Regions from separate parts of the Nonomuraea sp. NBC_00507 genome, predicted to be linked through region 2. Evidence: riboswitches for the same ligand, from Rfam matches in the RefSeq annotation. Region 2 holds a riboswitch; the other holds the start of a gene.
The links. A riboswitch is a leader RNA that binds a small molecule or an ion and turns the genes downstream of it on or off. The one in region 2 is predicted to bind glycine.

Region 1 (10,681 bases), 3.5 Mb from region 2:
AGCGCGGCCGTGCCTTCCAGGTGTTCGGTCATCGCCCGACGCGCCGCCTCGGGGTCGCCGGCGAGGATGGCGTCCACGATGGCCTGGTGCTGCCGGGCGGCGTGGTCCAGGTTGACCTGGAGCATCGGGATGGCGTTCAGCAGGTCGCTCACCCGCGACCGCGCGTCGGCGCAGGTGGTGGCCAGCAGGGTCGAGCCGGTCAACTCGGCGATGGACAGGTGGAAGGCCGTGTCGAGACGGCGGTAGTCCGTCAGCGAGGCCTCGTTCAGCTCCGACAACCTGCGGAGCAGCACGGCCCGCTTCTCGCCGGTCAGCTCGGAGGTGGCCAGGACCTGGGCCGCCCCGCACTCGACGGCCAGCCGGAACGTCAGGGCGTCGGAAAGGTCGTCCATGCCCATCTCCGCCAGGACCTGCCGCAGGTCGCCCGCGTCCGGTTTGGGCGGCTCGTACGTGACGAAGGCCCCTCCATACCGTCCCCGCCGCACGTCCAGGTAGCCCGCGTCCGACAGGGCACGGATCGCCTCGCGAAGGGTCACCCTGCTGATGCCGAGCTGGACGGCCAGCTCACGCTCGGGGGGAAGCTTGTCGCCCGGCGCCACCACGCCCAGCTTGATGGCCTGGAGCAGCCGTTCCACGGTCTCCTCGAAGGCGTTGCCCGCCCTGACCGGGCGCAACACCGTCATCAAACGCGCCGACTCGTCCAACGTGGCCTCAGGTCTTGACAAGCGATCCCGGCATGCACATCAATGGTCTGAGACTAGCCCAATCACCGGAAAGCGCGCCATGCCAGATGGGAGCGACGTCACGTGAGCAGCGAAGGGTTCCTGACCGCCGACGAGCTGCGTGACGAGGTGGCGGCCGGGCGGATCGACACCGTTCTGCTGGCGATCGCCGACATGCAGGGCCGGTTGCAGGGCAAGAGGTTGTCGGCGCGCTACTTTCTCGAAGAGGTGCTGCACCACGGCTCCGAGGGCTGCAACTACCTCCTCGCGGTGGACGTGGACATGAACACCGTCTCGGGCTACGCGATGTCGTCCTGGGAGCGCGGATACGGCGACTTCGTGATGAAGCCCGACCTGGCCACGCTGCGCCGGGTGCCGTGGCAGGAGGGGACCGCGATGCTGATGGCGGACCTGGCGTGGGAGGACGGCGGCGACGTGACCGCCTCGCCCCGCCAGATCCTGCGCAAGCAGCTGACCCGCCTGGCCGAGCGCGGCCTGGCCGCGTATGTGGGCACCGAGCTGGAGTTCGTCGTCTACGAGGACAGCTACGAGGACGCCTGGAAGCGCGCCTATCGCGACATGTCGCCCGCGAACCTCTACAACGTCGACTACTCCCTCCTCGGCACCGCCCGCATCGAGCCGCTCCTGCGCCGCATCAGGCGGGGCATGGAAGGCGCCGGCCTGTACGTCGAGTCCGCCAAGGGCGAATGCAACCTGGGCCAGCACGAGATCGCCTTCCGCTACGACGAGGCGCTCAAGACCTGCGACAACCACGCCATCTACAAGAACGGCGCCAAGGAGATCGCCGCCCAGGAGGGCAAGTCGATCACCTTCATGGCCAAGCCGAACCAGCGCGAGGGCAACTCCTGCCACATCCACATCTCGCTGCGCACCGTGGACGGCGACCCGGTGATGGCGGGCGAAGGGCCGTTCGGGCTGTCGCCGCTCGGCGCCCGCTTCATCGCCGGCCAGCAGGCCTGCCTACGCGAGCTCACCCTCCTGTACGCCCCCAACATCAACTCCTACAAGCGCTACGTGCCCGGCAGCTTCGCCCCAACCGCCGTCAAATGGGGCGTCGACAACCGCACCTGCGCGCTGCGCCTCGTCGGCCACGGCCAGTCGCTGCGCGTGGAGAACCGGGTGCCGGGCGGCGACGTCAACCCGTACCTGGCGGTGTCCGCGCTGATCGCGGCCGGGCTCTACGGGATCGACAACGAGCTGCCGCTGGAGGACCCCTTCGAGGGCAACGCCTACGCCTCGGGGGCCGAGACCGTGCCGCACACGCTGCGCGACGCGCTGGCCCTGTTCGAGGGGTCGAAGCTGGCCCGGGTGGCGTTCGGCGAGGACGTGGTCGAGCACTACGCGAACAACGCGCGGGTGGAGCTGGCCGCGTTCGACGCGGCGGTGACGGATTGGGAGATGTTCCGTGGGTTCGAACGGATGTGAGCATGAAGATCGTTAATCCGGCGACCGAGGACGTGCTCGCCGAGGTCGAATTGGCCGACGCGGCCGAGGTCGACCGGGCGGTGGAGCGTGCCAGGAAGGCGTACCCGGCCTGGCGCGACGTGGCCCCCGGCGACCGGGCGCGGCTGCTGCGGCGCTTCGCCGACCTGGTGGGCGAGCACGGCGAGGAGCTGGCGGGGCTGGAGCTGGCCAACGCCGGGCACCCGATCGGGAGCGCCCGCTGGGAAGCCGGCGCCGTACGCGACGTCCTGCACTTCTACGCCGCCGCCCCCGAACGCAACCACGGCAAGCAGATCCCGGTGCCGGGCGGTGTGGACATCACGTTCCAGGAGCCCCTGGGCGTCGTGGGCGTCATCGTGCCGTGGAACTTCCCCATGCTGATCATGTCGTGGGGCGTGGCCCCCGCGCTGGCGGCCGGTAACACCGTGATCGTCAAGCCGGCGGAATGGACTCCGCTGTCGGCGCTGAGGCTGGCGGAGCTGGCCTTGGCGGCGGGCCTCCCCGAGGGGGTGCTCCAGGTTCTGCCTGGGGCAGGGGAGGTCGCGGGGGCCCGGCTGGTCGAGCACCCGGACGTGGCCAAGATCGTGTTCACCGGCTCCACCGAGGTGGGCAAGGAGATCGCCGCCAAAGCGGCCGCGCAGGTGAAGCGGGTGACGCTGGAACTGGGCGGCAAATCCGCGAATATCATCTTCGCGGACGCGGACCTCGAGAAGGCCGCGAAGGCGGCTCCTTACGCTGTCTTCGACAACGCGGGGCAGGACTGCTGCGCCCGTTCCCGGCTGCTCGTCCAGGCCGACGTGTACGACGACTTCATGGCCCTGCTCGCGCCCGCCGTTCAGGCCGTCAAGGTCGGCGACCCGCTCGACGAGAGCACCGAGATGGGCCCACTCATCAGCGCCGAGCACCTGGAACGCGTCCGCGGCTTCGTCCAGGACCCCTACCTCCAGGGAACGTGCCCGCAGGGCAAGGGCTTCTGGTTCCCGGCGACCGTGCTGACCCCCGACGTCACCGACCGGACGTTCAACGAGGAGATCTTCGGGCCCGTGGTGTCGGTGGCGCCGTTCAAGGACGAGGCCGACGCCGTCAGGATCGCCAACGACACTCCGTACGGACTGAGCGGCTCCATCTGGACCCGGGACGTCGGGCGGGCGCTCCGGGTGGCCAGGGCGGTCGAGTCGGGCGCGCTCTCGGTGAACTCCAACTCCTCGGTCCGCTACTGGACCCCCTTCGGCGGCTTCAAGCAGTCCGGACTCGGCAGGGAACTCGGCCCGGACGCCCTGGCGGCGTTCACCGAGACCAAGAACGTCTTCATCTCCTGGGAGTGAAACAAGTGCAGCGGTTGCAGGATCGGGTGGCGGTCATCACCGGCGCGGGCAGCGGCATCGGGCTCGCCACGGCCCGCAGGTTCGCCGAGGAGGGCGCCAAGGTCGTCTGCGTGGACGTCGACGAGGAGGCGGGCGGCAAGGCCGCCAACGAGGTCGGCGGCCTCTTCATCAAGGCCGACGTGACCAGCGAGGACGACGTCGTCAGGATGTTCCAGACGGCGTACGACACCTACGGCAGCGTCGACATCGCCTTCAACAACGCCGGCATCTCGCCGCCCGACGACGACTCGATCCTGGAGACCGGCATCGACGCCTGGCGCCGCGTCCAGGAGGTCAACCTGACCAGCGTCTACCTGTGCTGTAAGCACGTCCTCCCGTACATGCGGCGGCAGGGCAAGGGCTCGATCATCAACACGGCGTCGTTCGTGGCCGTCATGGGGTCGGCGACGTCACAGATCTCCTACACCGCCTCCAAGGGCGGCGTGCTGGCGATGTCGCGGGAGCTGGGCGTGCAGTTCGCCAGGGAGGGCATCAGGGTGAACGCCCTGTGCCCCGGCCCGGTCAACACACCGTTGCTACGGGAGTTGTTCGCCAAGGACCCGGAGCGGGCGCAGCGGCGGCTGGTGCACGTACCCGTGGGGCGCTTCGCCGAGGCGACGGAGATCGCGGCGGCGGTGGCGTTCCTGGCCAGCGACGACGCGTCGTTCATCACGGCCAGCGAGTTCCTGGTGGACGGCGGCATCTCCGGCGCCTACGTGACGCCGCTCTAGGAGGAAATCGTGCGTCCGGTCATCGGGATCACCTGTTACGTCGAGCCGGCGAAGTTCACGGTGTGGGCGGACATGACCGTCGCGCTGCTGCCGTACATGTACGTGGAGCAGGTCGTCCGCGCCGGCGGGCAGCCGGTCGTGCTGCCGCCGGCCGGCGATCCCGCGCCTGTCGTGGGGCGGCTCGACGGGCTCATCCTGGCGGGCGGGGGCGACATCGACCCGGCCCGCTACAGCCAGGAGCCGGGGGAAAAGGTCGGCTATGTTCGCAAATTTCGGGATGAGGCCGAGTTTGCGGTGCTGAATGCCGCTCTCGAGGCCGGCCTGCCGTACCTGGGGATCTGCCGCGGCCTCCAAGTGCTCAACGTCGCCCTCGGCGGCACCCTGCACCAGCACCTCCCCGACGTGGTCGGGCACGACGGGCACTCCCCCGCGCCCGGCCGCTTCGGCCCGCTGCCCGTCGTCCCCGTGCCGGGCACACGCCTGGCCAAGGCGCTGGGCACGGAGCCGGTGACGGTCCCGCACTACCACCACCAGGCCATCGACCGCCTCGCCCCGGGCCTCACGGTGTCCGCCACCGCCGAGGACGGCACGATCGAGGCGGTCGAGATGGACACGGAGTCGTTCACGATGGCCGTGCAGTGGCACCCGGAGGCGGCCGAGGACTGCGCGATCTTCGAAACCTTCGTGGCCGCCTGCCGCTAACCGACGGGCTTGAGCACGCTGTCGAGGACGACGACGCCCGCGCCGTACTTCTGGTCGAACGTGCGGCGCAGGTCGTCGGAGGCGAGCCAGGTCTCCACCTCGACCCGGTTGCGAGTGACGCTGGGCGCGGAGGAGATGAGGGCGTCGCCCAGCTCCTTCTCGACCTCCCGCTGGATCGCGTGCAACTCGGCCTCGGTACGCTCCGCGCCGCTGACGCACAACGCGCCGCCCCAGACCTCGCGGATCCACGCCTCGCGCCCGGCCAGGTCGCCGGTGAACCTGAGATTGAGCACCTGCCCCCGCGCGTAGGCGTCGAGTTCCTCCGACGGGTCAGGCGTCGGCCCGATGGGTTCGATCCAGGCGCCCGCGAACTCCTTGGCCGTCCCCGCCCGCTTCATCGCCTTCTCCAGGGTCGCCTCCGTGGCCTTGGCGGGATCGACGGGCCGCCAGCCGCCCTCGGGCGCGGGGCACGGAGTGGTGAAGTCGGTCGTCGGAGGCTCCTCATACACGGGCGAGCCGGGCGGCTCCGTGAGGGTCAGCCGGGCGCCGTCCCAAGTGCCGACGACCCGGTACGAACCCCATTTCACGCCGCCCTGCGACTCGTGCCCGACCTTGCTCCAGTCCCAGCCGACCACGTCGGGGCCACCGCACTGCGGCGGGAAGGACTCGGCCACCGCCCAACACAGCTGAGGCCCGTGCCCGTGGCCTTCGAGCACCGTCAGGCTGGCCTCGTACCGAGGGGGCGGCGCCGGGGACGCGGCGCTCTCGGCGCCGCAGGACGTGATGGTCAGGGCCGCCGCGAGTCCGATGGCCGCCATTCGCCGGTTCATGCCCCTTCAACGTCATCACCGCCCGAGCGGTTCACGGGCGCCCGAACGCGACAAGACCCCCGTAACGGCACTAGGCTTACGGGACATCACCCACGAAACCGTGCGGGAGAGCACCCTGACAGCCGGTCAGGGTCCCTGAAGGAGCAAGCCCTCCCCGCGAACCTCTCAAGGCAAAGGACCGCACGGACGAGGTGTCCTCTGGAAAGCAGGCCTGTGGGCCTCGCCGAAGGTGAAAGTCCGGCAAAACCCGGGCGAAGCTCTCAGGCATCGATGACAGAGGGGGAGGATGCTGGCATCCGATCCTGTCCTGAGGTGCGATAAATGTCCCGACCGACACCGCTACGAGACGTTCACGAGAGCCTCGGCGCCACGCTGACCGACTTCGCGGGGTGGCTCATGCCCCTCCGGTACGGCAGCGAGTCCGCGGAGCACAACGCCGTCCGGCAGGCGGCGGGGCTGTTCGACCTGTCGCACATGGGCGAGATCTTCCTGACGGGCCCGCAGGCCGGCCAGGCCCTGGACTATGCGCTGGTCGGGCATCTGTCAGCGCTGGAGCCCGGGCGGGCCAGATACACCATGATCGTGAACGAGCGTGGCGGGGTGCTCGACGACCTCATCGTCTACCGGCTCGGGGACGAAGAGTTCATGGTGGTGGCAAACGCCTCAAACTACGAAAAAGTCGGAAATGAGCTGAAAGAGCGTACGAAGGCGTACAACGCCGTCGTGGACGACCGCTCCGACCAGTACGCGCTCATCGCCGTCCAGGGCCCGCGGGCGCAGGAGATCCTCGCCACGCTCACCGACGCCGACCTCGGCGGCCTCAAGTACTACGCGGGCCTGCCCGGCGTGGTGGACGGCCGGCAGGCGCTGATCGCCCGCACCGGTTACACCGGCGAGGACGGCTTCGAGCTCTTCGTCGCGAACGAGGATGCCGCGCCGCTGTGGCACGCCCTCATGGCGGCCGGCGAGCCGTACGGGCTCAAGCCCGCGGGCCTGTCCAGCCGCGACACGCTCCGCCTCGAGGCGGGCATGCCGCTGTACGGCAACGAGCTCAGCGCCGAGCTCACCCCGTTCGACGCGGGGCTCGGCAGAGTGGTGAAATTCGACAAGCCCGGCGACTTCGTCGGCAGGACGGCGCTCGAGGCGGTCAAGGACGACCCGCCGCGGCGCCGCCTCGTCGGCCTGGTCGCGCGGGGACGCCGGGTGCCGCGCCACGGTTACCCGGTGACCAAAGACGGCGCCGTCGTCGGCGAGGTCACCAGCGGTGCGCCTTCCCAGACTCTGGGCAAGCCCATTGCTATGGCTTACGTGGACACCGGCATCGAAGAAGGCCTGGCCGTGGACATCCGGGGCAGTCAAGAACCTATGGACCTGGTAGAGCTGCCCTTTTACAGGAGGAAGAAGTGAGCAACATCCCTGACGAGCTGAGCTACACCAAGGAGCACGAGTGGGTGGCCGGGCTCGATGACGGGCTGACCGTGACCGTCGGCATCACGGCTTTCGCCGCCGACGCCCTCGGTGACGTGGTCTACGTGCAGCTCCCCGAGGTCGGTTCGACCGTAGAGGGCGGCGACTCCGTCGGCGAGGTGGAGTCGACCAAGTCCGTGAGCGAGATCTACACGCCCGTCGCCGGCGAGATCGTCGAGATCAACCAGGCCGTCGTGGACGACCCGTCGGTCGTCAACAGCGACCCGTACGGCGAGGGCTGGATGTTCCGCGTCCGCATGGAAGGCGACGCGGAGGACCTGCTGTCCGCCGAGGAGTACAAGGCGCTCACCTCAGGCGAGTCCTGACCCATTTCGCCGGGGCCCGTTCAGCGGGCCCCGGCCTTGCATGAAAGGCGCCCATCAATGGCGATCAGCGTCTTCGACCTGTTCAAGATCGGTATCGGCCCGTCGAGCTCGCACACGGGCGGCCCGATGGCGGCCGCGCACAAGTTCGCCCGCGGCCTGGACGAGGACGGCCTGCTGCCGCGCGTGGCGCGCGTCCAGGCCATCCTGTACGGCTCACTCGGCCTCACCGGCAAGGGCCACGGCAGCGACAAGGCCGTCCTGCTGGGCCTGTCGGGCGAGAAGCCCGAACTCGTGGACGTGGACACCATCGACGACCGCCTGACCGCGATGCGCGCCTCCGGCACCGTCAACCTCTACGGCACCCACGAAATCCCCTTCGTCGTCGGCGAGGACCTGATCTTCGAACGCAAGATCTCCCTCCCCGAGCACCCGAACGGCATGCGCTTCACCGCCTACACCGCGGACGGCGACACGCTGCGGGAAAAGGTCTACTTCTCGGTCGGCGGCGGCTTCGTCGTGGACGAGAACGCCACCGGCGCCGACCGCATCAAGCCCGACGACACCGTGCTTCCCTACCCCTTCACCACCGGGGAAGAGCTCCTCAAACACTGCTCGAACACGGGCCTGTCGATCTCCGCCCTGATGCTGGAGAACGAGAAGGCCTTCGGCCGCACCGAGGAAGAGATCCGCGCCGGAATCCTCAACCTGTGGAACGTCATGTCGGACTGCGTCCGCCGCGGCATCTCCAAGGAAGGCGTCCTGCCCGGCGGTCTCAAGGTCAAGCGCCGCGCCAACCAGCTCTACCGCCGCCTGCAGACCGAGCCCCCCGAGAAGGACCCGCTCCAGGCCATGGACTGGGTGACGCTCTTCGCCCTGGCGGTCAACGAGGAGAACGCCGCCGGCGGCCGCATCGTCACCGCCCCCACCAACGGCGCCGCCGGCATCATCCCGGCCGTCCTGACGTACTACACCCGCTTCGTCCCCCACGCCGACGACGACGGCGTAGTCCGCTTCCTCCTCACCGCCGCCGCCATCGGCGTCCTCTTCAAGGAGAACGCCTCGATCTCCGGGGCCGAGGTGGGCTGTCAGGGCGAGGTCGGCTCGGCCTGCTCGATGGCCTCCGCCGCCCTCACGGAGGTCATGGGCGGCACGCCGGAGCAGGTGGAGAACGCCGCCGAGATCGGCATCGAACACAACCTGGGCCTGACCTGCGACCCGATCGGCGGCCTGGTCCAGATCCCGTGCATCGAACGCAACGCGGTCGCCTCCAACAAGGCGATCACGGCGGCGAGAATCGCCTTGCGCGGCGACGGGAAGCACTTTGTGGCCCTGGACAAGGCCATCAAGACGATGAGGGACACCGGCCGGGACATGCTGGACAAGTACAAGGAGACGTCGCGAGGCGGCCTAGCCGTCAACGTCATCGAGTGCTGACCTGACCGACCACAGTACAAAGCGTCAGGCACCAACCCCCCAGGGGCGGTCCTCCCATAGGTCCGCGGCGAACAGTGCGTGGGCGATCCGGCGGGGATCGAGCCGGACGACCACCTCGCCGCCCTCGGACTCTGCGAGCTCAGCGGCAGCCAGCCCTATCAAGGCGAACTCACCCGCCAGCGACCTCATGAGCCACTTCTCGAAATCCTCGGCCTGCAGCTCTTCGACCTCATCCCGAAGCCACGCTGCGCGAGCTCTGCCGATCAACTCCGCAGGAAGGCGAACCGTCACGGGCTGCAGTTGCTCGCTCAGCCGGCGACCTATCTCCGCCAGGTGGCGGCTGTCCGTCCGGAATCGCTCCTCTGCTGTGGACCCGTCCATGCAGACCTCGTCCTTCTTCTTGAAGCGGTTGTCTGTGATCAACTTACGCACCGTGGTGTTCTTCGATGCCTTCGCCGCCTCCAACGCCTCCTCAACCGTTATCTCCAGTACTCGCTCGGCATGGCCGACTTGATGCTCTCGACGAAGCCGCCCGCCCTGGAGAGTGGAAACCGTGAGCACTATGTCCGAGATCGCACATTTCACGAAGATGACTGCCAGGCCAGAACCGGACAACTCCCCCACATCATGGCCACCCGACGCATTCGCCATCAGCGCGTTCGGCCAATGCGGACACATCAACATCGCGCACGCCCGCAGGAGTTCCGACCATCCGCTGGACCGGGCTCTATGCCTCGTGGTCAATAAGCGCCTTCTCCCACCTGAAAGCGGCGACAGCCTGCTCGTCTCCATCGACAAGTCGCTCGTAGTAGAGGTGGTCCATCGCCCACTCCCGGAAGGCGATCAACGATGATCCGACGTCCGGGGTGAGCGGACCGGGCGGAACGTAGCTCACCACCCACCTAGAGGAGGGCGTGCCGTCAGTGACCTCGAAAAGCGGAAGGCGTCAGGCGTGAGGCCCCACATGTCGTCTAGCATTCCTGAACCAGTGAACCGTACGAACGACCTTCCCGTCCGCGTCGCGAAGCACATACTCCATCTTCATCCAGCGCAAACGCTCCAGCGTGCCCCGCCCGAAACCGTCAAGCGATTCTTGAGGCGACAAGTTCATGGCGAGCCAGCCGCCACGATTCAGCATGAAACCTTCACGCGTTCATGGCCGTCCGGAGGCCGTACTGGTTTAGGCGTCAGATTACGCCGCACTCAAGGAGAAGCTGCAGCGGCTCCAAGATGAGGAGGACCAACGGGTTATCCGGGAGGGTATTGCGCGCATCGAGCGCGGCGAGCCCGATCCCGAAGGTACGGTCGTCATCTCCGCCGGCTCACGCGAAAAGCTGGAAGCCAAGCTGGCCGAATCGCTGGGACTGCATTGCGCTGCCAGACGCCCACATCCCTGCGGCATACGAGATCCACACCTCGGCCCTGACGGTGAAGTTCACGATCTACGACGACGAGGTCGACTAGACAGCGGGAGCCAACCGTCAGCGCAATCGTGTACTGACGTCGCGATTGGACCTGTTTGTACAGGTACGGCGGGTGGTTCAAGCGGCGAATCTTCCCGACTTCGCCTCCTGTGAGTGACGGCTCCTCTACGATCGGTCATCGATGATGACAGGAGGCAAGCCGTGTTCCGCGAGCGCA
Region 2 (18,114 bases):
AGGCGGAGGAGATCGCCAGGGAGCTTTCGGCCCTCTTGCTCGATCTGCACGCATCTCTGGTACGCACGGGCGTACGGTCGGTGCTGGGCCGTTGAGAGCGAGGCGAGCAGGGAGCCGACGGCACATTCCAGGCCCGCCGGGTGTTACGTTGAATTGAAGTAGCCAGTCGAGCGAAGAGCTGTGCCGGGTGACCGGTCAGGAATACGGAGCAGCCCGTGTTGCAGATGGAGGTCGTGGGCGTAAGAGTTGAAATGCCCACAAACCAGCCGATCGTCTTGCTCAAGGAGGCACACGGGGAGCGGTTCCTTCCGATATGGATTGGCATGACCGAGGCGACGGCGATCGCCCTGGCCCAAGCGGAGGAGCCACCGCCGCGGCCGCTCACCCATGACCTTTTCCGTGACGTCCTGAGCGCCCTGGGCGTCGGCCTGCGGGCGGTCAACATTGTCGCGCTGCGTGATGGCATCTTCTTCGCCGATCTGGTGTTCTCCAACGGCGTGGAGGTGAGCGCGCGGCCGTCGGACTCGATCGCGCTCGCGTTGCGCACCGGAGCCCGCATCTTCGCCAGCGAGGAGGTGGTCCAGGAGGCCGGCGTGGTCATCCCCGACGACCAAGAGGACGAGGTGGAGAAGTTCAGGGAGTTCCTTGACACAATCACTCCCGAAGACTTCGGCAGGGCGGGGTAGGTATTTCGGTGCATTTACGCTTCACGACGCGCCGAGCCGGATCGTTGACTGAGCATGGTCACGGTCCTACGGTGCAAGTGAAACCCGTGGCCGCCCTTCATGAACCCCCAGATCAGGCCACGGGATGAGAGAAAGCCGGAGGTCCGCGTGGCGGTCAGCAGCGGCGAGGGAAAGACGGCCGGCCAGGAAGATCCGGTACGGCGTGAGGACGCGCGGCAGCGTGCCGGGGAGCAGGGACTGCTCTTCGACGAGCAGCCGGCGGCGTTGCCGGGCGACATCGGATACCGCGGGCCCACGGCCTGCGCGGCGGCCGGCATCACCTACAGGCAGCTCGACTACTGGGCGCGCACGGGCCTGGTAGAGCCCACGATCAGGGCCGCGCAAGGCTCGGGCTCCCAACGGCTCTACAGCTTCCGCGACATCCTGGTGCTCAAAGTCGTCAAGCGGCTCCTCGACACCGGGGTGTCGCTGCAGCAGATCCGCACGGCCGTGCAGCATCTGCGCGATCGCGGGGTCGCCGACCTCGCCCAGATCACGCTCATGAGCGACGGCGTCAGCGTCTACGAGTGCACCTCCGCCGACGAGGTGATCGACCTGCTCCAGGGCGGCCAGGGCGTGTTCGGCATCGCGCTCGGCCGGGTCTGGCGCGAGGTCGAGGGATCCCTCGCGGAGCTGCCGGGGGAAAGAGCGGCGGTCGAGGACACCGTCCCGGCCGACCACCCCGCTGACGAACTCGCCCGCCGCCGCCGCGCCCGACGCATCGGGTGAAATCCCCTTGTAACGCATAGGGGCTGTAATGTAGGACAGCAAGGCTGACGACCCCGTGCGGGAGAGTCTCTGGGGCCCACGGGTCCCGGGGCGCCGAAGGAGCAACCCTCCCCGGAATCTCTCAGGCACCCCGTACCGCTCGGGCGAGGCAACTCTGGAAAGCAGGCGCGCCCGCCAGGCGTGCCTCACCGACGGTGCAAGCCCCTGTTCACGGGGGTGAAGCTCTCAGGTCGCGGTGACGCCGCGCTGACAGAGTGGGGAGATCCGGCACTCGCCCGCGCCCTGGCGCCGGTCTCCATAGCCTCGGGAGGCACTGTCCATGACCGACCTGTCAGCTCCGCCGTTCTCATCCCGGCACATCGGCCCCTCCGCTGCCGAGCAGCAGCGCATGCTCGAGGCCGTCGGCTTCGAGTCCGTGTCCGACCTGGTGGCCGTGGCCGTCCCCGAGGCCATCAGGGCCAAGGACCGGCTCCAGCTGCCCGCCGCCGCGAGCGAGACCGAGGCGATCGCCGAGCTCCGCGCCCTCGCCGACCGCAACCGGGTGCTGACCTCGATGATCGGCCTGGGCTACCACGACACGATCACGCCCGCGGTGATCCGCCGCAACCTGCTGGAGAACCCGGGCTGGTACACCGCGTACACCCCCTACCAGCCGGAGATCTCACAGGGCCGCCTCGAGGCGCTGCTGAACTTCCAGACGGTCGTCTCCGACCTCACCGGCCTGCCCGTCGCCGGGGCCTCCCTCCTCGACGAGGCCACCGCCGCCGCCGAGGCCATGACGCTGGCCCGGCGCGCCGGCAAGTCCAAGAGCAACGTGTTCGTGGTCGACGCCGACGCGCTGCCGCAGACCAAGCGGGTGCTGGCCACCCGCGCCGAGCCGCTCGGCATCACGCTCGTGGAGCACCCGCTCGACGGCGAGCTGCCCGAGTGCTTCGGCGTGCTCGTCCAGTACCCGGGAGCCTCCGGGCGGCTGCGCGACTTCCGCGCCGTGGCCGCCGCCGCGCACGAGGCGGGCGCGCTCGTCGTGGCCGCCGCCGACCTGCTGGCCCTCACGCTCGTGGCCGCGCCGGGCGAGCTCGGCGCCGACATCGCCATCGGCTCCTCGCAGCGTTTCGGGGTGCCGTTCGGGTTCGGCGGGCCGCACGCCGCCTACATGTCGGTACGCGAGGGGCTGCAGCGGCAGATGCCCGGCCGCCTGGTCGGCGTGTCCGTCGACGCCGACGGCGACCCCGCCTACCGGCTGGCCCTGCAGACCCGCGAGCAGCACATCCGCCGCGAGAAGGCCACCAGCAACATCTGCACCGCGCAGGTCCTGCTCGCCGTCATCGCCGGCATGTACGCCGTCTACCACGGCCCCGACGGGCTGCGCCGCATCGCCCACCGGGTCCACCGGCACGCGGTCGTCCTCGCCGACGGGCTGCGCGAGGCCGGCCTGGAGGTCGTGCACCGCGAGTTCTTCGACACCGTCCTGGTGCGCGTCCCCGGCCGGGCCGCCGAGGTCGTCGCCGCGGCCGCCGAGCGGGGCGTCAACCTCTGGCAGGCCGACGCCGACCACGTCTCGATCGCCTGCGACGAGAAGACCGGCGCCGCCGACGTGACCAAGGTATGGGCGGCGTTCGGCGTGGACGCCTCCGAGGTGGCCTTGGACGCCGACGCGTTGCCCGCCGCGCTGCTGCGCGAGTCGGCGTACCTGACCCACCCGGTCTTCCACGGTCACCACTCCGAGACGGCGATGCTGCGTTACCTGCGCAAGCTGCAGGACAAGGACATCGCGCTGGACCGCTCGATGATCCCGCTCGGCTCCTGCACGATGAAGCTGAACGCAAGCACCGAGATGGAGCCGATCACCTGGCCCGAGTTCGCCGCGATCCACCCGTTCGCGCCGGAGGCCCAGGCCGCGGGCTACACGGAGCTGATCGGCACGCTGGAGCGCTGGCTGGCCGAGATCACCGGCTACGACGCGGTGTCGATCCAGCCGAACGCCGGCTCGCAGGGCGAGTTCGCCGGGCTGCTGGCCATCCGCGCCTACCACCGCGCGAACGGCGAGAGCGGGCGCGACGTCTGCCTCATCCCGTCCTCCGCGCACGGCACCAACGCCGCCAGCGCCGTCATGGCGGGGATGCGCGTGGTGGTCGTGGCCTGCGACGCCGACGGCAACATCGACCTGGCCGACCTCGACGCCAAGATCGACAAGCACCGGGACGCGCTGGCCGCGATCATGGTGACGTACCCGTCGACGCACGGCGTGTACGAGGAGAGCATCACCGAGGTGTGCGCCAAGGTGCACGGCGCCGGCGGGCAGGTCTACGTCGACGGCGCCAACCTCAACGCGCTGGTCGGGCTGGCCAAGCCGGGCGAGTTCGGGGCCGATGTGTCCCATCTCAACCTGCACAAGACGTTCTGCATCCCGCACGGCGGCGGCGGCCCGGGTGTCGGCCCGGTGGCGGTGCGCGCCCACCTGGCGCGCTACCTGCCCGGCCACCCGCTGCACAACGACACGCCCGTCGGGCCCGTCTCGGCGGCCCCGTACGGGTCGGCGGGGATCCTGCCGATCTCGTGGGCGTACATCAGGATGATGGGCTCGGACGGCCTGACCGCGGCGACCGAGCAGGCCATCCTGTCGGCCAACTACCTCGCCCGGCGCCTGGCCCCCCACTACCCGGTGCTGTACACCGGGCGCGGCGGGCTGGTCGCCCACGAGTGCATCGTCGATCTGCGGCAGATCACCAAGGAGACTGGCGTCACCGTGGACGACGTGGCCAAGCGGCTCATCGACTACGGCTTCCACGCGCCCACGATGTCGTTCCCGGTGGCCGGGACGCTGATGATCGAGCCGACCGAGAGCGAGGACCTTGACGAGCTCGACCGGTTCGCGGAGGCAATGATCGCCATCCGGGGGGAGATCTCCAAGGTGGCGTCCGGCGACTACGACAAGACCGACAACCCGCTGCGTAACGCGCCGCACACGGCCGAGTCCGTCGTCGCCGACGAGTGGGCGCACCCTTACTCGCGGACCGAGGCCGCCTACCCGGTGCCGTCGCTGCGGGACGGCAAGTACTGGGTGCCGGTGCGGCGCATCGACCAGGCGTACGGGGACCGCAACCTGGTGTGCTCGTGCCCGCCGCTGGAGGCCTACGAGGACTGAGTCGTCCGGCCGGCCCTGAATCGAGGGCCGGCCAGTCCTTCAGCGTCAACTGAGCAGACATGATCGCCAGAAGTGGTTAAGCTTCGTGCGACCGTCGCCAGAAGGAGCTCTCTTGACGTTCTCAGAGCTGGAGACACCGCCCCTCGACACCGCCCGCCGCCTCGCCGAGGACGGTGATCTCGACGGAGCCGCCGCCATCCTGAGCCGGCTGGCCGCCGACCCTGAAGGACCCGACCGGGCCCAGGCCGCCGTGGGGCTGGCCGTGGTGCTGGAGGAGCGCGGCGACGTCGAGGCCGCCCGCGCCGCGGCCAGGACCGCGCTGTCCACCGGCCATCCTGAATACGCCGCGCAGGCCGCCTGCCATCTCGCGCAGGGCTTCGAGCGGGAGGGACGGGCCGAGCAGGCCAGGGCCGCCTGGCAGGCCGTGCTGGGCGTCGGCACCGCCGCGTACGTGCCGCTGGCCCATCTCGCGCTGGCCCGGCTGGCCACGAGCCTCGAGGAGGCGGAGGCGGAGCTGCGGGCCGCCATGGCGGCCGGCGACGGCCAGATCGGCGCACACGCGGCCCGGCAGCTGGCCGATCTGCTGATGGAGCACGACGAGCCCGGGATGGCGGCCGACGTCCTCATGGAGGCGCTGGAGTCGGCTCCCGAGGAGGACGTGCCGGGGCTGCGGGTGCAGCTGGGGATCGCGCATCTGGAGCTGGCCTGCGCCGAGTTCGCCGACACCGTGGAGGGCGGCGCCGACCCCCAGACCAGCGCGCTGGCCATCGAGCTGCTGGCCCGCACCCTGCCGCTGCGCGGGCGGGAGGAGGACGCCGAGCGGGTGTGGGCGTACGGGCTGGAGCACGAGGACGAGAGCCTGGCAGCCGAGGTCCGCCTCCGCTACGACCGCGACGCCTGACGGGCCCGGCTCAGCCGCGGCGCATGATGGCCGCGGCGGCGGCCACGTTGATGATGACGATCGCCAGCCAGGTGATCGTCAGCCCCACCAGGCCGGCGTTGCCCGCCGCGATCGCCGTCAGCGGGATGCCGATGCCCATCGAGCCCAGCGCGACCGGGATCATCGCGGAGCCGGGGTTCTTGCCCTGGTGCCGGTGTGGGGCGGCGCCGCGTACGGCCAGCTCGGCCTGCACGCGGGCGGCGATCGTCTCGTCGAGACGTTCCACGAACGACTCGACCAACGCGGCTTCGTAGTCCGGGCCGAGATCGCGGCGCGCGTCGAGCGTGGCCTGCAGATCATCCCGGAGGGGACGCTTGTCTGGCATAGGAAAATCATGCCCCGTACGCGGCACGCCGTCATCAGCCCTGAGGGGTAGGCCGGAATCGTCCGAAGGTACGGTTCTCCCATGGAGGTCATGACCCCGCGAGGGCCCGCGATGGTCGAGGTCGACGAGGTGGCCGAGCCGCGGCTGCTGCTCGTGCTGACCCACGGGGCCGCCGGGGGAGTGGACGCTCCCGACCTGGTGGCCGTGCGTGCCGCCGCGCTCGGGGCCGGGGCCGTCGTGGCGAGGGTGACCCAGGCGTTCAGGGTGGCGGGGGCGCGGGCGCCCGGCTCGCCGGCCCGGCAGGACGAGGCATGGGAGGTCGTCCTGAGCGAGCTGCGTGCGCGGTGGCCGGAGCTGCCGCTGGTGCAGGGCGGGCGGAGCAACGGGGCGCGGGTCGCCTGCCGTACGGCCAAGGCGGTCGGCGCGGCGGCGGTCGTGGCGCTGGCCTTCCCGCTGCATCCGCCCGGCAAGCCCGAGCGGTCCAGGGCCGAGGAGCTACGCGGCGCCGGGGTGGACGTGCTGGTCGTCAACGGAGACCGTGATCCGTTCGGCATCCCCGACGCGGCGGACGCGGCGCTCCTGGTGGTGCTGCCGGGGGAGGGCCACGACCTGAAAAAGGACCCCGCCCGGGTGGGCGAGGTGGTGGCGGAGTGGATCACCCACTACGCGTAGGTCCGTAGGTCAGGCCGCGCCGACCACGGGCCGGTGCGGTTCGATGCTGGCGCCGCTGGGCAGGAGCTCCCCGGTGTCCTCGAACAGGACGACGCCGTTGCAGAGCAGGCTCCATCCCTGCTCGGGGTGGCAGGCGAGAGTGCGTGCCTTCTCGCGGTCTGGCGCCTCTGCATCCGGACAGGCCGGGTCGTGCGGGCACATCGGCGTGCCTCCGATATCTCGTGAAATGCCCCCGCTGAGGGACGGGAGCGGCTCGGGTTGTCGTTTTGGCAAGTGTGCGATGTCCGTCACACATTCCGACATAGTCCCTTCGGACTGTTACAGGGGGGTCCCCGGAACGTGTGACCTTCGACACAGCGTGCCTTATGCAGGATAACGGGCCAAGCGTGACACGCGCATCACGTTTGCAAACCCTTGAGGAGAGCGTCGAGTCCGCGCTCGAAGTCCATGTCGGCTCTTTCATCCGGTCTTACCCACTCGTCGACTTCGGGATCGGCCCAGCCGGACTGCTGGACCTCGACGGCGACGCTGCCGAACACGAAGGCCCGCAGCGCGCGTACGGCCTGCGCCGCGTCGTCCAGGCCGCCGTCGGCGAGTTGTTCGACCTGCTCCCTGACGGCGAGGGCCGTGGCCCCCTTCGGGGGTTTGGTCAGGGCCAGGGCGAGCACGCCCGGGTGCTCGCGCAGCAGCTCGCGCTCGGCCCGGCACCAGGCCTTGGCCGTCTCCTGCCAGGTCGGGCCCTGCTCCACGCGCACGGTGGTGACGTGCTCGGCCAGGGCGTCCATCAGCGCCTCCTTGCCCCGGGGCAGGTGGTGGTAGATGGCCATGGCCTCCACCTGCAGGGCGTCGCCCAGGCGCCGCATGGTCAGCCGGCGCAGGCCCTGGCTGTCGGCGATGTGGAGCGCGGCCTCGATGATGCGCTCGCGGGAGAGGGGAACGGGTGGTCGCTTGGCGGGCATGGCGATCATCTTACAATGTAAAGGCGGCCGCGCCGGGGTGATTTCCGTTCGTGTCGCGCGACGGCGTACTCTTGGCGGTTGAACGAGGTGCAGGCTGGCGAAAGGGCAGGGTCGATGGCGTTTTTCCGTCCGCGGGTGAGCCGGGAGGCCGAGGTTCGCTATCACGCGGACCAGGAGATCTCCAAGAGCTTCCCCGAGCTGCTCGAAAAGGCGCGCCAGGCCGAGCAGCTGCTGCGGGAGCTGCGGGCCGCGGCGGCCGACGACATCGAGCTGCTGGCCGCGGGGCGGGCGTTCGACCGGGCGCTGACCGACGCGCTGCGGGCCGCCGAAGCGGGGCAGCGGGCCACGTTCGGGGTGAAGTCCTACGACGATCGGATCGCGCGGCGCAAGGCCCGGGCCACGCCGGCCGGCCGGATGTGGACCGATGAGGTGGAGCGGCTGCGGACGCTGCGCGAGGAAAACCGGCTCTGGGGGATCCCGAGCGTGCCCCGCCCGGTGCCCTCCACCGTCTGACTCGACGCGCGCATGGAAAAGCCCCGGTCACGCCTCCCTCGTGTGGCCGGGGCTTTGCTTCAGAGCGGTCAGCTGGCCCAGTCGAGCAGCGGGCGGGTGTTGCTCGGGTGGCGCAGCTTGGACAGCGACTCCTTCTCCAGCTGACGGATCCGCTCCCGGGTCAGCCCCAGGTGCTTGCCGATCTCGTCGAGCGTGTGCGGCTTGCCGTCCACCAGGCCGAACCGCAGCGCCATGATCTTCGACTCCCGCGGCGAGAGGTTGTCGAGCACACCGCGCAGCTGGTCGCCCAGCAGCTGGCGGTCGACGATCTCCGAGGCCTCCGGCGAGTCGACGTCCTCGATGAGATCGCCGATCGTGGTCTCCCCGTCCTCGCCGATCGTCGCGTTCAGCGAGATCGGCTGGCGGCTGGTGCGCAGCAGCTCCTCGATCTGGTCCGGCGTCTTGTCCAGCTCGACCGCCAGCTCCTCGGGCGTGGGCTCGCGCCCCAGGCGCTGGTGCATGTCACGCTCGATCCGCGACAGCTTGGAGAGCATCTCCAGCACGTGGACGGGCAGCCGGATCGTCCGCGCCGAGTCGGCGAAGCCACGCTGGATGGCCTGCCTGATCCACCACATGGCGTAGGTGGAGAACTTGAAACCCTTGGTGTAGTCGAACTTCTCCACGGCCCTGATCAGCCCCAGGTTGCCCTCCTGGACCACGTCCAGCAGGGACATGCCGCGGTCGGTGTACTTCTTGGCCACCGAGACGACCAGCCGCAGGTTGGCCTCCAGCATGTGGTCCTTGGCCTGCCGGCCGTCCTCGACGACCATGCGCAGGTCCTCGCGGACGTCCAGCGGCAGCTCGGGGTGGGTCTCCAGCTTGTACTCGGCGTACAGGCCGGCCTCGATCCGCCTGGCCAGCTCGACCTCCTGCGCCGCGGTCAGCAGCGTGCGGCGGCCGATGGACTTGAGGTAGGTGTGCACCGAGTCGCCCATGGTGGACTGCGTGTCGTCCAGGTCGAGCTGCTCGGTCTCGATTTCTTCGTTCTCAGAGGTCATGACGATGTCGTCGGGCACGTCCTCCTCGTGTTCCGGCTTGGGGTCGGGCGGGACGACGCCCTTCGCCACGGCCGGCATGTCGGTTTTTGCCTTGGCCGCCTTGCGGCCGGTAGCCTTTGCTCGCGAGGTCGAAGACTTCTTCGGAGCGGCTTCTCCCTGCTCCTCGGTGGCCTTCGGCTGTGCGGGCTTCCTGGTGGTGGTCTTCTTGGGGGCGGTCTTGCTGAGAGACGGCTCGTTCTCGGCGGCCAGGCTCACGCCGGCCTCCGACAGTTCGCGCAGTATCGTGCGGCCCTCAGAGGGGCTGATCCCGGCTTCGGCGAACGCGTCACGCAGCTCCGCCAGAGAAAGGTGACCCTGGTTACGCCCTCGTTCAAGCAATTGGTCGAGAGTCGCGGGTGGGGTCGCCACGGCGGATGTGGGCATGAGGACACCTCCTCCGTACGGAGTAGAAGCGATCAGGCAGGTTATGGCGGGCGGCTTCGTTGTCCGCACGGCGCACCAGTATCAATAACGCCATTCTCCGCCATTTGTTCCCGCCCGGACGAAATGCCAAAAAGGGACGGATCGCCCACGTGGCGAGCCGCCCCTCGTGCGGGTCTTACTCGGTCACGTCGATCTCGCCGGTCGTGACCTCCGGCATGGGCATGGGCTCGGCGTCCTCCATGCGCTCGTCCGTCCAGTATTCGAGCACCTTGCTGGGGTCGGGGTTGACCTCCCGGGAGACCACGATGTCGTCATCGGTGGGCTCGGGAGACGGGGCCGGCGTCGCCGGCGGACCGGACGGTGATGCCTTCTCCACCACAGCTCTGGTCTCCTCGCCGACCTGGTCGAGCCTGCCCGCGGAGGCGGCCGCCGCGACCGAGACGCCGGCGACGACGATCACGCCGATGATGGCCACGGATGCCCACATCTTGCGGGTCTGGTCCATGAAGGCTCCCTCCTTCTCCCCACTCTGACGCAGCCGCACCTCGTCAGGTTCCTGCTTTCAGCCGTACTAGATCGGTCTTGCCGTTCGGCAGCAGCGGCAGTCCGGTGACCAGGCGCAGCTCGCGCGGGGCGGCGTGAGGGGGAAGCCTATCGCGGCAGTATGCCCGCAATTGGGCAAGCGTGAGTGGCGTGTCGGGGGCGGCGGGGACCACGACCGCGGTGACGAGCTCGCCCCATTCGGGGTCGGGCACGCCGATCACGGCCACGTCGGCGATCGCGGGGTGGGTGCCGAGCACGGCGGCCACGGCGGCGGCCATCACCTTCTCGCCGCCGGTGTTGATGACGTCGTCGGCCCGGCCCAGCACCCGCAGCCGCCCGCCGGCCAGCTCGCCCAGGTCGGAGGTGACGAACCAGCCGCCGTCGAACGGGTCGGGCTCGCCGGAGCGGTAGCCGGAGAAGAGCACGGGACCGGCGATCCGGATCAGGCCGTCCTCGCCGATCTTGAGATCTACATTGTAAAGGGGCCGGCCGTCGTACACGCAGCCGCCGCACGTCTCGCTCATTCCGTACGTCGTCACGATCCGGCCGCCGAGGTCCCGGGCGCGCTCCAGCAGGCCAGGACGGGGCGCGGCGCCGCCGAGCAGGATGGTGCGGAACCCCGACAGGTCGGCCCCCAGCTCCACGAGCCGGTGCAGCTGGGTCGGCACCAGCGAGACGTGGTCGGCGCCGGAGTCCAGGACCGCGCGCGGGTCGAAGCGCGGGTGGATGATCGGCTCGCTGTCCGACAGCAGGGCGCGCACCAGGACCTGCAGGCCGGAGACGTGGGAGATGGGCAGGCAGCACAGCCAGCGCTCACCCTTGGAGGCCTCCACGCGCCGCAGGGAGGCGGCCGCGGAGGCGCGCAGCGCGGTGGCCGAGAGCATCACGCCCTTGGGCGTGCCGGTGCTGCCGCTGGTGGCGATCACGACCGCCACGTCGGCGGGCACGCCGGCGCCGCCGTCCTGGGGCGTCCCGTCAACGTGGGTGGGGCGCAGCGCGGCCAGCGCGGCATCGGCCTGGCCGGGAGGCAGGGGGAGGACGGCGGGTCCGTCGCCGGTCAGCGCGTCGCGGACGGCCGTGAACAGTGCGGGTCCCGGAGGCTGCACAATGGCATGCAGCGGACGGTCCGGATGCGACGGGTTCCTCCACATGCTCGTAAGGTTAATGGCGACACGTCGGACAGCGGCGCAGGGGAAAGCGGGGAGGGTCGTGGCAGGTTCTCCCGAAGCCCCCGGGGGTCCCGTGGTCTTCCGAATCCCGATGCGCCTGCGTTTCCGGGGACAGACCGTCAGAGAAGGGGTGCTGCTGCGCGGCCCGGCGGGGTGGGGGGAGTTCTCCCCGTTCCCGGAGTACGGCCCGCGCGAGTGCGCCCGGTGGCTGGCGTGCGCCCACGAGGCGGCCTTCGAGGGCTGGCCGGAGCCGGTGCGTGACAGCGTCCCCGTCAACGCGACGGTGCCTGCGGTCGACCCCGAGCAGGCCCACGAGCTGGTGCGGCGCTCCGGCTGCGGCACGGCCAAGGTCAAGGTGGGCGAGCGGGGGCAGACGTTCGACGAGGACGTGGCCAGGGTGGAGGCCGTACGTGACGCGCTCGGCCCGGCGGGCAGGCTCCGGGTCGACGTCAACGGCGCGTGGAGCGTCGATGAGGCCGTGCGGCGGCTGAAGCGCCTGGACACCTACGACCTGGAATACGCCGAGCAGCCGTGCGCCACGCTGGAGGAGCTGGCGGCGGTGCGGCGGGCCTGCGACGTGCCGATCGCGGCCGACGAGTCCATCCGGCGGGCCGAGGACCCGCTGCGGGTCAGGGCGGCCGAGGCGGCCGACGTCGCGGTGGTCAAGGTGCAGCCGCTGGGCGGGGTGCGAAACGCGTTGCGGGTGGTGGAGGCGTGCGGGCTGCCCGCCGTGGTCTCCAGCGCCGTCGAAACCTCCGTGGGTCTCGCGGCGGGGCTGGCGCTGGCGGCGGCGCTGCCGTCGTTGCCGTACGCGTGCGGGCTCGGCACGCTGCCGCTGCTGGCGGGCGACGTCGTGGACGACCCGCTGACGCCCGTGGACGGGCGGCTGGCGGTACGCCGCCCATCAGTGGATGATCAGCAGTTGTCGGCTTTTGAGATTGAATCTCCCCAGTGGCTTCGCCGGATGCAGGAGGCGTCACGTTGAACCCCGCGACCGCGCTGGCCACCGTGCTGGTCGACGAGCTGGTGCGCTGCGGCCTGACCGACGTGGTGCTGGCGCCCGGCTCGCGCTCGGCCCCGCTGGCGCTGGCGCTGCACGCCGAGTCGCGGGTGCGGCTGCACGTGCGCATCGATGAGCGCTCGGCGTCATACCTGGCGCTCGGGCTGGCCAAGCGGTCCGAGCGGCCGGTCGCGCTGATCTGCTCGTCCGGCACGGCCACCGCGAACTTCCACCCGGCCGTGATCGAGGCGAGCGAGTCGGGCGTGCCGCTGCTGGTGCTCACCGCCGACCGCCCGCCCGAGCTGCGCGGCACCGGCGCCAACCAGACGATCGACCAGATCAAGCTCTACGGGACGGCCACGCGCTGGTTCGCCGAGGTCGGCGTGCCGGAGGACCGCCCCGGGCAGGTGGCCTACTGGCGGTCGCTGGCCTGCCGCGCCTACCAGCGGGCCGCCGGACCGGCGAACCCCGGCCCGGTCCATCTCAACCTGGCCTTCAGGGAGCCGCTCATCCCCGACGGCGACACCACCTGGTGCGAGCCGCTCGACGGCGGCGCCAACGGCCCGTGGGTGCGGGCCAGGGTCGCACCCCCGCCGATCGCCCTGCACATCCCGCCGACCCGGCGCGGCGTGCTGGTCGTCGGTGACGGCGCCGCGAACGTGCGCCGCTACGTGGCCGCCGCCGGCATGGCGGGCTGGCCCGTGCTGTCGGAGCCGAACGGCGGTGCCCGCTACGGCGACCACGCCATCTCGACCTACCACTACCTGCTGGGGACGCCTGAGTTCGCCGACGCGCACCGGCCCGATGTGGTGGTCACCTTGGGGCGGCCCGGGCTGTCGCGGCCGCTGCTGTCCTGGCTGCGGCGGACCGCGGAGCACATCGTTGTGGCGCCCGACCTGGACCGCTGGCCGGACCCGACCAGGTCGGCCACACAGGTGGCGCAGGCGGTGGAGATCCCGGTGGCTGCGGGCGACGACAGCTGGCTGCACGCCTGGCGGCGGGCGGACCTCGCGGCCAGGTCGGCCGTGGACGAGGTGCTCGACGTCTCGGGTGTCAGCGAGCCGCGCCTGGCCAGGGACCTGGTGGACGCGCTGCCGAACGGGGCGCTGCTGTTCTGCGGGTCGTCGATGCCGATCAGGGACCTGGACCAGGCGATGCGGCCGCGGCGCGGCATCAGGGTGATGGCCAACCGGGGCGCCTCCGGGATCGACGGCCTGGTCTCGACCGCGATGGGGGCGGCGCTGGCGCACAACGGGCCCGCCTTCGCGCTGCTCGGCGACCTGTCGTTCCTGCACGACCAGAACGGGCTGATCCTCGGGCCCCGCGAGCCCCGGCCCGACGTCTGCTTCGTGGTGGTCAACAACGACGGGGGCGGGATCTTCTCGCTGCTGCCGCAGGCGGCGGTGCGCGATCCGTTCGAGCGGGTCTTCGGCACGCCGCACGGGGTCGATCTCGGGTATGCGACGGCCGCGACCGGGACGCCCTACACGCTGGTGTCGGAGATCACGGAGCTGCCGAAGGCGCTGCGCGGCGAGGGGCCGCGCGTGGTCGAGGTGCGTACCGACCGCGAGGAGAACGTGCTCATGCACGCCCGCCTGCGTGAGGCCGCGCAGGCGGCCGTCCGCGCCCTGCTGGCCACCTAGCGGCCCGCTGCTGGCCGCCTTGCGGCGTCCGGGCGGTCAACCGCCCAGCACGTCGAGGAGGCGGTTGAGCGGGCCGTCCAGGCCGTAGCGGTCGGCCAGGCGCACCAGCGCCTCGGGGTCGCGCGGCTTGGCCGGCAGTGCCAGGTCGGCGGCCGGGAGCGGGGCGTCATGGGCCACCTTGACCACCGCGGGAGCGGCGCTCAGGTAGTCGCGGGCGGTGGCCAGCCTGGTGCGGCTGCCGGCGGGGAAGCCGTCGGTCACGCCCGCGTCCAAGGCCTCGAGCAGGGCCTCGAGGGAGCCGAAGCGGGTGATGAGCGCGGCCGCGGTCTTCTCGCCGACGCCGCTCACGCCGGGCAGGCCGTCGCTGGGGTCGCCGCGCAGCGTGGCGAAGTCGGCGTAGGCGCGGCCCGGGACGCCGTATTTGGCGGTGACGAACGCCTCGTCCACGATCTGCAGGTTGCGGATGCCGCGGGCGGTGTAGAGCACGCGGACCGGGCGGGCGTCGTCGACCAGCTGGAACAGGTCGCGGTCGCCGGTGACGATGTCGACCGCGCCGCCCGACCGGTGGGTGAGCGTGCCGATGACGTCGTCGGCCTCGTAACCGGCGGACTCCAGGCGGGCGATGCCGAGCGCGTCGAGCACCTCCTGGATGACGGCGATCTGTGGCACGAGCGCGTCGGGCACCACTTCGGTGTTGCCGTGGGCGACGCGGTGCGCCTTGTAGGTCGGGATCGCCGCCACGCGGAAGGCCGGACGCCAGTCGGCGTCCATGGTGGCCGCGAGCTCCGCGGGGGAGTGCTTGCGCACGAGAGTGGCGATCATGTCGATGAGGCCGCGCACGGCGTTGACGGGCGAGCCGTCGGGGGCCATGATCGACTCCGGTATGCCGTAGAAGGCGCGGAAGTAGAGGGACGGGGTGTCCAGAACCATCAGCACGTGTCTATGGTCGCACTCCCAACGGGTCCTCGCTGGTTACGCAAGCTGCCGCTCTCGGACCCTGCTCGTTGCTCCGGTCTATGCGCAGGGATCCCCCAGGATGCCAACCCCCAGGAGACAGGCGTCGTCTTCGGGGTTGGGCCCGCCGATGTCGGACAGCAGGCGGTCGAGCCCGGACTCCAGCTCGCTTCCCCGCACGTGGGCGGCGGCGGCGAGGGCCAGGTCGAGGCCGACGTCGATGTCGCGGGTGCGCCGCTCGACCAGGCCGTCGGTGAACAGCAGCAGCACGTCCCCGGGCCGCAGCCGGGTCGTGGCCAGCTCGTACGGGCGCCCGCACGCGGCGCCGAGCAGCACGCCCCTGGGCTGGCCGAGCCGGCTGGCCACCCCGTCGCGGACCAGGATGGGCGCCAGGTGGCCGGCCTGGCTCCAGGCGAACACCCGGGTCCGCGGGTCCAGATGCCCGATGACCGCCGTGGCGGTGGTGTCGTTGAGCTGGTGCAGGACCAGCTCGTTCAGCCAGTCCAGTAGCCGGTTGGCGGGCCGCCCCGTCATGGCGAGGCCCACCAGGGCGTGGCGGAGCTGGGCCATGTGCGCGATCGCGGGCAGGCCGTGGCCGGAGACGTCGCCGATGGCCAGCAGTAGGCGGCCGTCGGGGGAGGGGGCCGCCTCGAACCAGTCGCCGCCCAGGTTCGCGGTCTTCTCGGCGGGCACGTAGCGCACCGCGATGCTGGTGTCCGGCAGGCCCGGATAGCAGGCGGGATCGGGAAGGATCGCATCGCGCAGCGCCAGCATCACGTGGCGCTCCTCGGCAGCCTGCTCGCGGGCCTCCAGGAGTTGGCGGCGAGATTCCGACATCAGGCGCTCGGCGCGGCGGCGGCCGGTGATGTCCTGGATGACGCCGTGCAGGCCGATGGGGCCGCCGGGGGCCATCAGCGGCTCGAGCACCATGCGAATGTCGCGCAGATCGCCGGAGCTCGCGCTGCGGCGGATGCGGAACTCGGCCTGGACCGGCTCGACACTCTGCACGGCGGACCACAGGAGCCGGTCCAGCGCGGCCACGTCGGCGGGCTCGACGTGCTTGGCGAGCTGGGGCAGGGCGATGGGACCCTGGGCCGGGTCGCGGCCGAAGATCGTATACACCTGCTCGGACCAGATCGTCTGGCCGGTGTGGAGGTGCCATTCCGCCCAGCCCATGTTGCCGAGCCGCTGCGCGTGCGCCAGCCGTGCGGCGAGCAACTCCGCATCGGATTTGTGCCCGAGCAGCCCGGCCGCGCCTATGACGTCGACCATAGTCTCACTCTCAAAGTGCAGTGGATCTGAACAATTGTCCCCACACTACGTGATCGTTGTTGAACGGAGTGTAGCGAGTGCTTCCCGTGTTGTGAGAGCTTTTCGCGGATAGTGGGAGACCCGGGGCGGAGTAGATTTGGGCCTGTGACGTCCTCAGACCTGTATCCCGTGTCCCGTCTGGCCGCCGTGCAGGAGGCCACCGCCAAGAGCGGCCTTGACGCCCTGCTGCTCACGCCAGGGCCCGATCTGCGCTATGTGAGCGGCTATGACGCCAAGCCGCTGGAGCGGCTGACGTGCCTGGTGGTGCCCGCGGCGGGGGAGCCGTTCATGATGGTGCCCCGGCTGGAGCTGCCTGCCGCCGAGGCCTCGCCCGCATCGCGGCTCGGGCTGGAGTTCGTGGCCTGGGACGAGACCGACGACCCCTATGCGATCGCGGCGGCCCGGCTGGGGCAGGCCGGCAAGGTCGGGCTGGCCGACCGGATGTGGGCCATGTCGTCGCTGCGCTTCCGCGAGGTGCTGCCGGACGCCGAGCAGGTGCTGGCCGGGAGTGTGCTGCGGCAGTTGCGGATGCGCAAGTCCCCGGCCGAGGTGGCGGCGCTGTGCGAGGCGGGGGAGGCGATCGACGCCGTCCACCGGCGGGTCCCCGAGTTTCTGCGCGCCGGGCGGAGCGAGCGCGACGTGGCCAGGGACATCGCCGAGGCGATCCTGGCGGCCGGGCACGCGACGGTCGACTTCGTGATCGTCGCCTCCGGCCCCAACGGGGCCAGCCCGCACCACGACGTGTCCGACCGGGTGATCCAGAAAGGCGAGCCGGTGGTGGTCGACATCGGCGGCCAGCTGCACAGCGGCTACTGCTCCGACTCCACCCGCACCTACAGCGTGGGCGAGCCGCCCGCCGAGTTCAGCGCCTACTACGAGGTGCTGCGCCGCGCCCAGGATGCGGCGTGCGCGGCGGTGCGGCCGGGCGTCTCGTGCGAGTCGGTCGACGCGGCCGCCCGCGAGGTGATCGCCGAGGCCGGATACGGCGACTACTTCATCCACCGGACCGGGCACGGGATCGGGATCGAGACGCACGAGGAGCCCTACATCGTGGCCGGCAACGGGGAGCCGCTGGAGCCCGGCTTCGCCTTCTCCGTCGAGCCGGGCATCTACCTGCCGGGGCGGCACGGGGCCAGGATCGAGGACATCGTCGTGTGCACCGACAGCGGAGGTGAGCGGCTCAACAACACGCCGCGCGAGCTCGTGATCGTGTAAGCGCCGTCACTCGAGGAGCTTGTGGACCTCCGGGTCCACCTTCAGGCCGAGGTCCGGCTGGTCCAGCCAGTCCAGCCGGACCCGCGCGTCCTGCGCGCGCCGGGACAGCTCCAGCCGCAGCTTGTAAACGCTCAGCAGCAACGCCTGCAGGGAGTCGACCCCGAAGGCCGCCCCGGCCCGCTCCTCGCCCAGCCCTGCGATCTGATGGGGGCAGCACCAATCCCCGTGTGAGCTGAGCCGGTCCGGCCTCGGCCTGCCGATCCGTACCGTCACGGGCGTACGGGCGCCGTCCTCGGCGACGGCCTCCAGCTGCCGCTCGGCCACGACGTCGCCGAGCTCGTAGGTCATCGTCATGAGGGCAACTGTGGCACAGTCGCTGTCATGTTCGCGGAGGTCACCTACGCCACCCGTCCCGGCTCGGCCGACCGGCCCAACGAGGATCTGGTGATCGCCGGGCCGTCCTGGATCGTCGTGCTCGACGGGGCCACGGCGGCGGCCGGGGTGGACAGCGGCTGCGTGCACGACGTGACCTGGCTGGTGGCGCGGCTCGGCGGGGCACTGGCGGCGCGGCTGGCCGCGGACGGTGACACGCCGCTGGCCGGGGTGCTGGAGCGGGCCATCGAGGAGACGGTGGCGGCGCACGGCGGCGGGTGCGATCTGGGCAACCCGGATTCGCCGTCCGCCACGGTGGCCATGGTGCGGATCGGGCGGGAGCGGGTGGAATACCTCGTGCTGGGCGATTCGCCGGTCGTCCTCGCGCGGGCGGGTGGCGGGGTCGCAGTGGTGGCCGATGATCGGCTGGAGCGGCTGC

Region 1: linked by a shared signal. The riboswitch ahead of gcvT (glycine cleavage system aminomethyltransferase GcvT) and the one ahead of gcvP (aminomethyl-transferring glycine dehydrogenase) in region 2 are both predicted to bind glycine.

Annotation. Positions count from the first base shown of each region.
Region 1 is NZ_CP107853.1:11,654,774-11,665,454, forward strand. It holds gene OHA25_RS55430 (FadR/GntR family transcriptional regulator) at 1-683, opposite strand, end outside; gene OHA25_RS55435 (glutamine synthetase family protein) at 807-2,168, shown strand; gene OHA25_RS55440 (aldehyde dehydrogenase family protein) at 2,171-3,511, shown strand; gene OHA25_RS55445 (3-oxoacyl-ACP reductase) at 3,517-4,281, shown strand; gene OHA25_RS55450 (gamma-glutamyl-gamma-aminobutyrate hydrolase family protein) at 4,291-4,983, shown strand; gene OHA25_RS55455 (hypothetical protein) at 4,980-5,813, opposite strand; glycine riboswitch at 5,907-6,004, shown strand; glycine riboswitch at 6,005-6,100, shown strand; gene gcvT (glycine cleavage system aminomethyltransferase GcvT) at 6,135-7,220, shown strand; gene gcvH (glycine cleavage system protein GcvH) at 7,217-7,606, shown strand; gene OHA25_RS55470 (L-serine ammonia-lyase) at 7,664-9,040, shown strand; gene OHA25_RS55475 (hypothetical protein) at 9,065-9,664, opposite strand; gene OHA25_RS55480 (hypothetical protein) at 9,768-9,935, opposite strand.
Region 2 is NZ_CP107853.1:8,183,877-8,201,990, reverse strand. It holds gene ftsR (transcriptional regulator FtsR) at 1-95, shown strand, start outside; gene OHA25_RS39605 (bifunctional nuclease family protein) at 216-686, shown strand; gene OHA25_RS39600 (MerR family transcriptional regulator) at 834-1,454, shown strand; glycine riboswitch at 1,503-1,602, shown strand; glycine riboswitch at 1,603-1,717, shown strand; gene gcvP (aminomethyl-transferring glycine dehydrogenase) at 1,774-4,599, shown strand; gene OHA25_RS39590 (hypothetical protein) at 4,712-5,500, shown strand; gene OHA25_RS39585 (hypothetical protein) at 5,511-5,864, opposite strand; gene OHA25_RS39580 (alpha/beta hydrolase family protein) at 5,946-6,536, shown strand; gene OHA25_RS39575 (DUF5999 family protein) at 6,546-6,737, opposite strand; gene OHA25_RS39570 (TetR/AcrR family transcriptional regulator C-terminal domain-containing protein) at 6,935-7,495, opposite strand; gene OHA25_RS39565 (hypothetical protein) at 7,610-8,008, shown strand; gene OHA25_RS39560 (RNA polymerase sigma factor) at 8,077-9,468, opposite strand; gene OHA25_RS39555 (hypothetical protein) at 9,644-9,973, opposite strand; gene OHA25_RS39550 (AMP-binding protein) at 10,017-11,162, opposite strand; gene OHA25_RS39545 (o-succinylbenzoate synthase) at 11,272-12,165, shown strand; gene menD (2-succinyl-5-enolpyruvyl-6-hydroxy-3-cyclohexene-1-carboxylic-acid synthase) at 12,162-13,823, shown strand; gene OHA25_RS39535 (5'-3' exonuclease) at 13,860-14,753, opposite strand; gene OHA25_RS39530 (PP2C family protein-serine/threonine phosphatase) at 14,838-16,049, opposite strand; gene OHA25_RS39525 (M24 family metallopeptidase) at 16,194-17,303, shown strand; gene OHA25_RS39520 (DUF6968 family protein) at 17,310-17,657, opposite strand; gene OHA25_RS39515 (protein phosphatase 2C domain-containing protein) at 17,685-18,114, shown strand, end outside.